DNA from 2 places in the Streptococcus sp. V869 genome. Region 2 is predicted to be linked to the other one. Evidence: predicted binding sites of a transcription regulator. Region 2 holds the regulator's gene; the other holds the start of a gene.
The links. The regulator Rex, encoded in region 2, represses fermentation and respiration genes when NADH is low (regulators of the CRP and FNR family bind a similar motif). The targets are predictions, from matches to a motif close to TTGTGAANTANTTCACAA.

Region 1: the regulator Rex is predicted to act here: its motif matches at 2,753-2,770, upstream of adhE (bifunctional acetaldehyde-CoA/alcohol dehydrogenase).

Annotation. Positions count from the first base shown of each region.
Region 1 is NZ_JBTHHW010000003.1:113,343-117,770, forward strand. Features, by position in the region: gene tkt (transketolase) at 1-1,188, shown strand, start outside; gene yajC (preprotein translocase subunit YajC) at 1,304-1,624, shown strand; gene ACXYSN_RS07850 (low molecular weight protein-tyrosine-phosphatase) at 1,673-2,110, shown strand; gene ACXYSN_RS07855 (MORN repeat-containing protein) at 2,103-2,516, shown strand; gene adhE (bifunctional acetaldehyde-CoA/alcohol dehydrogenase) at 2,805-4,428, shown strand, end outside.
Region 2 is NZ_JBTHHW010000001.1:470,278-474,705, reverse strand. Features, by position in the region: gene radC (RadC family protein) at 1-223, shown strand, start outside; gene ACXYSN_RS02405 (hypothetical protein) at 322-735, opposite strand; gene ACXYSN_RS02400 (gamma-glutamyl-gamma-aminobutyrate hydrolase family protein) at 760-1,449, opposite strand; gene ACXYSN_RS02395 (redox-sensing transcriptional repressor Rex) at 1,465-2,106, opposite strand; gene ACXYSN_RS02390 (DUF4649 family protein) at 2,193-2,402, opposite strand; gene ACXYSN_RS02385 (DUF1831 domain-containing protein) at 2,412-2,759, opposite strand; gene ACXYSN_RS02380 (cysteine desulfurase family protein) at 2,764-3,879, opposite strand; gene ACXYSN_RS02375 (ribose-phosphate diphosphokinase) at 3,895-4,428, opposite strand, start outside.

The DNA.
Region 1 (4,428 bases), on a different contig from region 2:
GGAGCGGATGAAACTGCAGCAACTCGCCAAGCACTTGGTTGGAACTACGAACCATTTGAAATTCCAGCAGAAGTTTATGCTGATTTCAAACAAAATGTTGCGGACCGTGGTGCATCAGCATATGAAGCATGGACAAAACTAGTTGCAGACTATAAAGAAGCTCACCCAGAATTGGCTGCAGAAGTGGAAGCCATCATCGAAGGACGCGATCCAGTTGAATTGACTCCAGAAGACTTCCCAGCTTTAGAAAATGGTTTCTCTCAAGCGACTCGTAACTCAAGCCAGGATGCCTTGAATGTAGTAGCTGCTAAATTGCCAACCTTCCTTGGTGGATCAGCTGACCTTGCTCATTCAAATATGACTTACATCAAAACTGACGGACTTCAGGACGATGCAAATCGCTTGAACCGTAATATCCAATTTGGTGTTCGTGAATTTGCAATGGGAACTGTTTTGAACGGAATGGCTCTTCATGGTGGACTTCGTGTTTATGGCGGAACATTCTTCGTATTCTCAGATTACCTTAAAGCGGCAGTTCGTTTGTCAGCCCTACAAGGTCTTCCTGTAACCTATGTCTTTACTCACGATTCAATCGCAGTTGGTGAAGATGGGCCAACTCATGAACCGATTGAGCACTTGGCAGGCCTTCGTGCGATTCCAAACCTCAACGTTTTCCGTCCAGCAGATGCGCGTGAAACTCAAGCAGCTTGGTATCTCGCAGTGAAGAGTGAGAAAACACCAACTGCCCTTGTCTTGACTCGCCAAAACTTGACTGTTGAGGAAGGAACAGACTTCGAGAAGGTTGCAAAAGGTGCTTACGTTGTCTATGAAAATGCAGCAGACTTTGACACTATCTTGATTGCAACAGGTTCAGAAGTGAATCTAGCTGTTGCAGCTGCTAAAGAATTGGCAAGACAAGGTGGAAAAGTTCGCGTAGTCAGCATGCCATCTACAGATGTATTTGATGCACAAGATGCAGCATACAAAGAAGAAATCTTACCAAATGCAGTTCGTCGCCGTGTAGCAGTCGAAATGGGAGCAACCCAAAACTGGTATAAATACGTCGGTCTTGATGGAGCGGTTCTCGGTATTGATACCTTTGGTGCGTCTGCTCCAGCTTCAAAAGTTTTAGCAGAATATGGATTTACAGTTGAAAACTTAGTTGAAATTGTAAACAACTTGAAGTAAGAAAAATCAGAGCTTTGCTCTGGTTTTTTATTGACCTAAAACTAAGGTGCAATCTTGTAAAAAATAGTGAAATTTGATATAGTAGTTTTATCTAAATTACAAAGGAGAAAAAATAATGGGTGGGAATTTAACATTCTTGATTATGCTTGTTTTGATGTTCGGCTTGATGTTCTTCATGCAACGTTCTCAAAAGAAACAAGCTGAAAAACGCATGGAGAGTCTCAATAAACTTCAAAAAGGCTATGAAGTCATTACTATCGGTGGTCTCTATGGTACAGTTGATGAAGTTGACACTGAAAACAAAACGATCGTACTTGATGTAGACGGAGTATACTTGACTTTTGAATTAGGCGCAATTAGAACAGTTTTGCCAGTCAAAGAAGCTGTCACACCTGAAGGTACAGTTGTTGACGGCGAAAGCGCGATTGAAGAATAAAACGGGGTTGATCTTATACCCCTTTTTCTATGAAGATGAGGAACGATGATGAAAAAGATTGTTTTTGTTTGCCTTGGTAATATTTGCCGAAGCCCGATGGCAGAATTTGTGATGAAATCTTTAACCGATGAATATGAGATTGAGAGTAGAGCAACTTCTTCTTGGGAACACGGCAACCCAATTCACAAAGGAACTCAGAAAATCTTTAAAACTCACGGTATTCCTTATGATTCATCAAAAACATCACAACAAATCTCTAAGGATGATTTTGAATATTTTGATTATATCATTGGTATGGACGAATCGAATCTCCTTGACTTGATTCGAATGTGTTCTCAAAAACAACAGCACAAGATAGAAGCGTTCGCTTCTGAAAGTGTTCCAGATCCATGGTATACAGGTGATTTCAATGAAACTTATGATCGAGTTTTAGCTGGTTGCCAAGCATGGCTATCACGTTTAGAAAATGAGGCAAAAAATGGATAATTTAAAAAAACTCTATGATAAATACAGTGTCTATATAACTCGTCCTCGTTTAGAAATTGCGACGGTAGTAATCATAGTTCTTTGTGCAATTTTTGTATTTGTAGGGAATATGCCAAAGCAAGGAGTCCTAAAGCTAGATGGTGACTCAATTGTATACGATGGGAGCATCGTCCGTGGAAAGATGAATGGTCAAGGCACAATGACCTTCTCAAATGGCGACACTTATACTGGTGAATTTAAAAATGGAGCATTTAACGGTAAAGGTACCTACCAAGCAAAGGATGGCTGGGTTTATGAAGGTGATTTTGTTAACGGCCAAGCTGAAGGAAAAGGAAAACTGACTACAGAGCAAGAAGTTGTCTATGAAGGTGACTTTAAACAAGGGCTCTTCCAACAAGCACAATAACCTCCTGATAAGGAGGTCTTTTATCAGGGCAAAAAGAAAGCGCTTCCTTGATTTTTGTATTAAAAATACCATAAAAAAGTTTGTGAAATAAAATAATTTCAATAATATTTTCACAAGGTTTGATAAAAGAGTGCATAAAAACAATAGTTTGATAAAAAATTCACAATAAAATGAAAATTCTTTGTGAAATATCTATGAAACTGTTTACAAAGTATAAAAAAAGAGTTATAATAAACTTGTGAAAAATTTAACAAAGGATTTTAACCCTTGATGGCTATGGAGGAAAATATGGCTGATAAAAAAACTGTAACCCCTGAACAAAGACAACTTGCTGCAGAGAAGCACGTAGATGGTTTGGTACAAAAAGGTTTAGTTGCACTTGAAGAAATGCGTAAGTTGAACCAAGAACAAGTTGATTACATCGTAGCGAAAGCATCTGTTGCAGCACTTGATGCACACGGAATTCTTGCTCAACACGCAGTTGAAGAAACTGGACGTGGGGTATTCGAAGATAAGGCGACAAAAAACCTATTTGCCTGTGAACACGTTGTAAACAATATGCGTGGTGTTAAAACAGTTGGAGTTATTGAAGATGATCCAATTACAGGTTTGACTAAAATTGCTGAACCTGTAGGTGTAATCTGTGGTGTTACTCCAACAACAAACCCAACTTCAACAGCTATTTTCAAATCATTGATTGCTTTAAAAACACGTAACCCAATTGTTTTCGCTTTCCACCCATCAGCACAAGAATCATCAGCTCACGCAGCTCAAATTGTTCGTGATGCTGCGATTGCTGCTGGAGCTCCTGAAAACTGTGTACAATGGATTACAGAACCATCTATGGAAGCAACAGCTGCTCTTATGAATCATGATGGTATTGCAACTATTCTTGCTACTGGTGGTAATGCCATGGTTAAGGCTGCTTACTCATGTGGTAAACCAGCTCTTGGAGTAGGTGCTGGAAACGTTCCTGCCTATATCGAAAAATCAGCTGATCTTCGTCAAGCAGCTCATGACATCGTTATGTCTAAATCATTTGACAATGGTATGGTTTGTGCGTCTGAGCAAGCAGTTATCATTGATAAAGAAGTTTATGATGAATTTGTTGCAGAATTCAAATCTTACCACACTTACTTTGTTAACAAAAAAGAAAAAGCTCTCTTGGAACAATTCTGCTTTGGCGCTAAAGCAAACAGCAAGAACTGTGCTGGAGCAAAATTGAATGCTGACATCGTTGGTAAACCAGCAACATGGATTGCAGAACAAGCAGGTTTCAAAGTGCCAGCAGAAACTAATATCCTTGCTGCAGAATGTGCAGAAGTTGGAGAAAATGAGCCTTTGACTCGTGAAAAACTTTCACCAGTCATTGCAGTATTGAAAGCTGAAGATACTGAAGATGGACTTAAAAAAGCTCGTCAAATGGTTGAGTTCAATGGACTTGGTCACTCAGCAGCTATCCATACAAAAGACGAAGACCTAGCTAAACGCTTTGGTACAGAAATCAAAGCAATGCGTATTATCTGGAACTCTCCATCTACTTTTGGTGGTATCGGTGACGTATACAATGCCTTCATTCCATCATTAACACTTGGATGTGGTTCATACGGACGCAACTCAGTTGGTGATAACGTGAGCGCTATTAACCTTCTAAACATCAAGAAAGTAGGGAAACGTAGAAATAATATGCAATGGTTTAAAGTTCCTTCAAAAATTTACTTCGAACGCAATTCTATCCAATACCTTCAAACATGTGAAGATATTGAACGCGTTATGATTGTTACAGACAAATCTATCGAAAAACTCGGTTTCGTTCAACGTATTATCGACCAATTGAACAAACGTAGCAACCGTGTAACTGTCCAAGTCTTCTCAGATGTTGAACCAGATCCAGATATCACAACTGTAGAAC
Region 2 (4,428 bases):
TGAACCGAGAGAAATTCTCCACTATGCCCTAAAGCACATGGCAACATCTGTGATTCTGGTTCATAATCATCCATCAGGAGCAGTAGTTCCTAGTCCTAATGATGACCATGTTACCAAGCTTGTTAAAGAAGCCTGCGAGATAATGGGTTTGGTCTTATTGGATCATCTAATTGTTTCTCATTCTGATTACTTTAGTTATCGAGAGAAGACAGACTTGATATAGAATTAATCAGTGAAATTTAGACCCCTTATTAAGCTCTTGTAAAGCATAGGATTCTACTTCGTTCATATCAATTTTAGGAAGAGGATCAATTGTTGGGACTAGTAATTTTTCTTGTACGATAAAGTCGACAATCGCATTGAAATCTTTAATTTTATAATATTTTTTTGAGTGGATGAGAATATCTCTGTAAAAAAAATCGATGAACGAAATCTGCCTTTAAATTTGGCATCTGCCTTTTTACAAAATTGTTTCGCTTTTTTAGACCACTCTTTAAGTTGTTTTTGTTTTTCTTTTTGAGATAGTTTATCAAGATTCTCTTTATCCTTAGAAAATGATTGATAACTTTCAGCTGTTAAAAGTCTGTATAGATTAGAAAGTTGAAAGCAAACCTCTATTTTCTTTTCCTTATCAATTAAGAAATGATCAAATTCCTTGCTCTTAACAGATGTGAAAATATTCGTTTCTATATCTCTCAAAATTTCATGAGTTGAAGGGATTTTAAGTTCATTCATAATTAATTAACCAATTCATCGAATTTAAAGTTCATTGACGACATAGTCAAAAAGTGTTTTATCTTTTGGGCGATTTTCAAAAAGAAATTCTGGATGCCATTGAACACCAAGATAAGGGAACCCATCCGTACTTATAATAGCCTCAATAACACCATCCTTAGGATCATATGCTATAACCTTAAGATTAGGTGCCAAATCTTTAATGCTCTGATGGTGGAAAGAGTTGATATGAGAGATTTCTCCATAGATTTCTCGAAGGATAGTATCTGGTTCGGTAACAAGTCGCTGACTAGTATATTCAGCAGAAGTATCTTGCCAATGGTCTTCGATATCTTGGTAAAGTGTTCCCCCCATGGCAACATTAAAGAGCTGGGTACCACGACAGACCGAAAAAATTGGTTTATTCTGTTTGATTGCTTCTTTGATAAGTGCTAGTTCAAAAATATCTCTTTGAAGATGGTAGTCATCACTATCGATAGCCTTTGGTTCACTATAGTATTTTGGGTCAACATTTTGCCCACCTGTAAGGATAAGTTTATCAATTAAACTAATGTAGTAACTGGCCATTTCTTCATCACCAATTGGTAGGATAATGGGGATACCTCCAGCTTCTTTAACACCTTCAACAAAACCTTTTGCTGCATAACTGAGCATGATATCATCATCTGGATGAGCTTTTTCATTTCCTGTAATCCCAATAACTGGTTTATTCATAAATACTTACGCTTTCTAATCCTCTTTACGCATAAAATAGAGGAGAGTTTGAAGTTCACTTGTAAGATCGACATACTGAACAACTACTTCTTTAGGAAGATGTAGGTGAACAGGAGAAAAACTGAGAATACCTTTGATGCCAGCATCAACCAACAATTCAGCAACTTCCTGAGATTTAACACTAGGAACAGTTAGAATCGCTGTCTTTATATTGGCATCCTTGATTTTTTCTTTTATTTGCGATATTCCGTAGATTGGAACACCGTCAGGAGTCTGGGTACCAACCTCAGGATGATCATCTAGGTCAAAAGCCATAACGATTTTCATCTTATTACGCTCGTGAAAGCGGTAGTGGAGGAGGGCATGTCCCATATTTCCAATACCAACCAGCATAACGTTGGTAATAGAGTTATCATTTAAAAGATCGGCAAAAAAATTCATGAGCTTCTTGACATCATAGCCAAAGCCACGTCTTCCAAGTTCGCCAAAGTAAGAGAAGTCACGACGAACAGTCGCAGAATCTATACCAATTGCCTCTGCAATTTGTTTGGAATTAGCTCTTTCAATTTTCTCAGCATTAAATCTTTTAAAAATACGATAGTAGAGAGAAAGTCTCTTTGCTGTTGCCTTTGGAATAGCAGACTGTTTTTCTTTCACAAAATCACAACCTTTCTAACTACTATTTTATAGAAAGCTTGTGAAAATTGCAACAATAACGAAAAAAAACTAAGAAAAATCTTAGTTTAGGTATTTTCGTGATAGGTTGTTAAAAAACGATAGAGGTTCCCAAGAAGACCTTGATAGATTTCAACTCCATTGTGTGTTAATGAAGTGATAAGAGTCGTATCAGGAAGGGTTACACAACCCGATAGAGAGAGCATAAGAGCTTCATAGTCTTCATATTCTTGCACACGCTCTACTTGATAGGAGTCCTTGTAAGTTAATCGAAACATAATAATCTTCTACCTTTCGCTTTTTGTAAATACGCCACGCTCAACAAGACTATCCATCAAGAAGTAGAATTTCTCTTGGTGGATATGTGTTTCTTCTGATTTGAAAATATCAACTAAACGCAGACCAGATTTATCAGTGATATTGATTTTCGCGCCTGTTAAGTCTTTATTAATGATAATTTTCAGCTGGAAACCTTCTCCACTATTTGGAACCTTTTCAAGTAGACGTGTCAGTTCATAGTTACCAACTTTAGTTTCAAAAAAAGTATTATCTTTAAGAGTAAATTTCTTTACAGTTGGGCTAAGTGTGTAATCGTAACGGCAATTTTTTAGTTTAATTGTTTGTTCGAATGCCATTGAGTTATCCTCCGATGATATTTTTAAGAGTATTAGCGAGAGTTATCATCTCTTGTTCTGTATTTTGAGGTGAAATGCTGATACGAACGGATTCGTGCAAACGAGGTGAATCTTCTCCGTAGAGTGCCTGAAGAACATGACTGACCTGAACAACACCAGCAGTACAAGCAGAACCAGTCGAGATAGAAATCCCTTCAAGGTCTAGACGAAGTAGCAGTAGGTCGTTTCGTTGTCCTGGAAATCCAATGTTGAGGACATAGGGAAGTTGCTCTTTACCTTGGTTTAGATAGTAGTTTGATCCATCCATTTCAGCTAGAAATGTTTCTTGTAGTTTTTGAACTTTTTCGAAATTAGGCTCTATATGTTCAAGATCATCCTTTAGAGCTGCGACCATCCCTATAATTGCAGGAAGGTTTTCTGTTCCTGCTCTTTTTTTCTGTTCTTGATCTCCACCGTGTAGATAAGAATCAAAATCTGTAGAAGCTGCATAGAGGAAACCAACACCTTTAGGACCATAAAACTTATGAGCAGAAGCACTGAGAAAATCAATCCCCAATTCTTCAGGGAGAATCTCTAATTTACCAACCGCCTGAACTGCATCAACATGATAAACAGCTGGATGATTTTTTAGAACATCACCAATTTCATCAATCGGTAATAGAGTTCCTGTTTCATTGTTTGCAAACATAGTAGATACTAAGATGGTATCTTCACGGAGTGCATTTTTGACTTGGTCTGCAGTGATTTCTTGATTTACAGGTTTCAAAACAGTTACTTCAAACCCGAAATTTTCAACCAAATATTCAATTGGTTCAAGCACAGCGTGATGCTCAATAGCAGTAGTAATGATGTGTTTCCCACGCCCTTGGTGACGAAGGCAGTAACCAATAATTGCTGTATTATTACTTTCTGTACCACCAGAGGTGAAGAAAACGTGCTGTGGCTTTGTTCCTAGTAAACTCGCTAACTCTTGACGCGCTTCTCGTAATAATTTACCTGCTTGACGTCCATGGCTATGAATACTAGAAGGGTTCCCATATGTTTCTTGCATGACTTGAGTCATTGCTGAGATAGCTACAGGTGACATGGGTGTCGTAGCAGCATTATCCAAATAAATCAAAAACTCACCTAATTTCTATTTAAATTTAAACAGTGGACTAACTGGTTTTCTTTCATGAATACGAACCATGGCATCACCAATTAATTCGCTTGCAGTAATGTATTTTACATTTTTTGGTTTTTTACTTTCTGTTACGACAGAATCTGTAACCAAGATTTCTTTGATATTAGCTGCATCAAGCAATTCTGCAGCGCTGTCAACGAAAAGTCCATGACTTGAAACTGCATAGATTTCAGTTGCACCATCGCGTTCTAGGATTTTAGCAGCTTCAGAGAAAGTACGACCTGTATTTAGAATATCATCAATCAAGATTGCTTTCTTGCCTTCAACCTCACCGATAATGTATCCCTGACTACGTTCAGAATCATCTTGAGCATAGTCGATGATAGCAATCGGTGCATCAAGGTACTCAGCAAGGCTACGAGCACGTTTTACGCCTGAATTTTTAGGGCTAACAACAACCACATCTGAACCTGTCAAACCTTTATCGCAATAATGTTTTGCAAAAAGAGGAATTGTGTAGAGGTTGTCAACAGGAATATCAAAGAA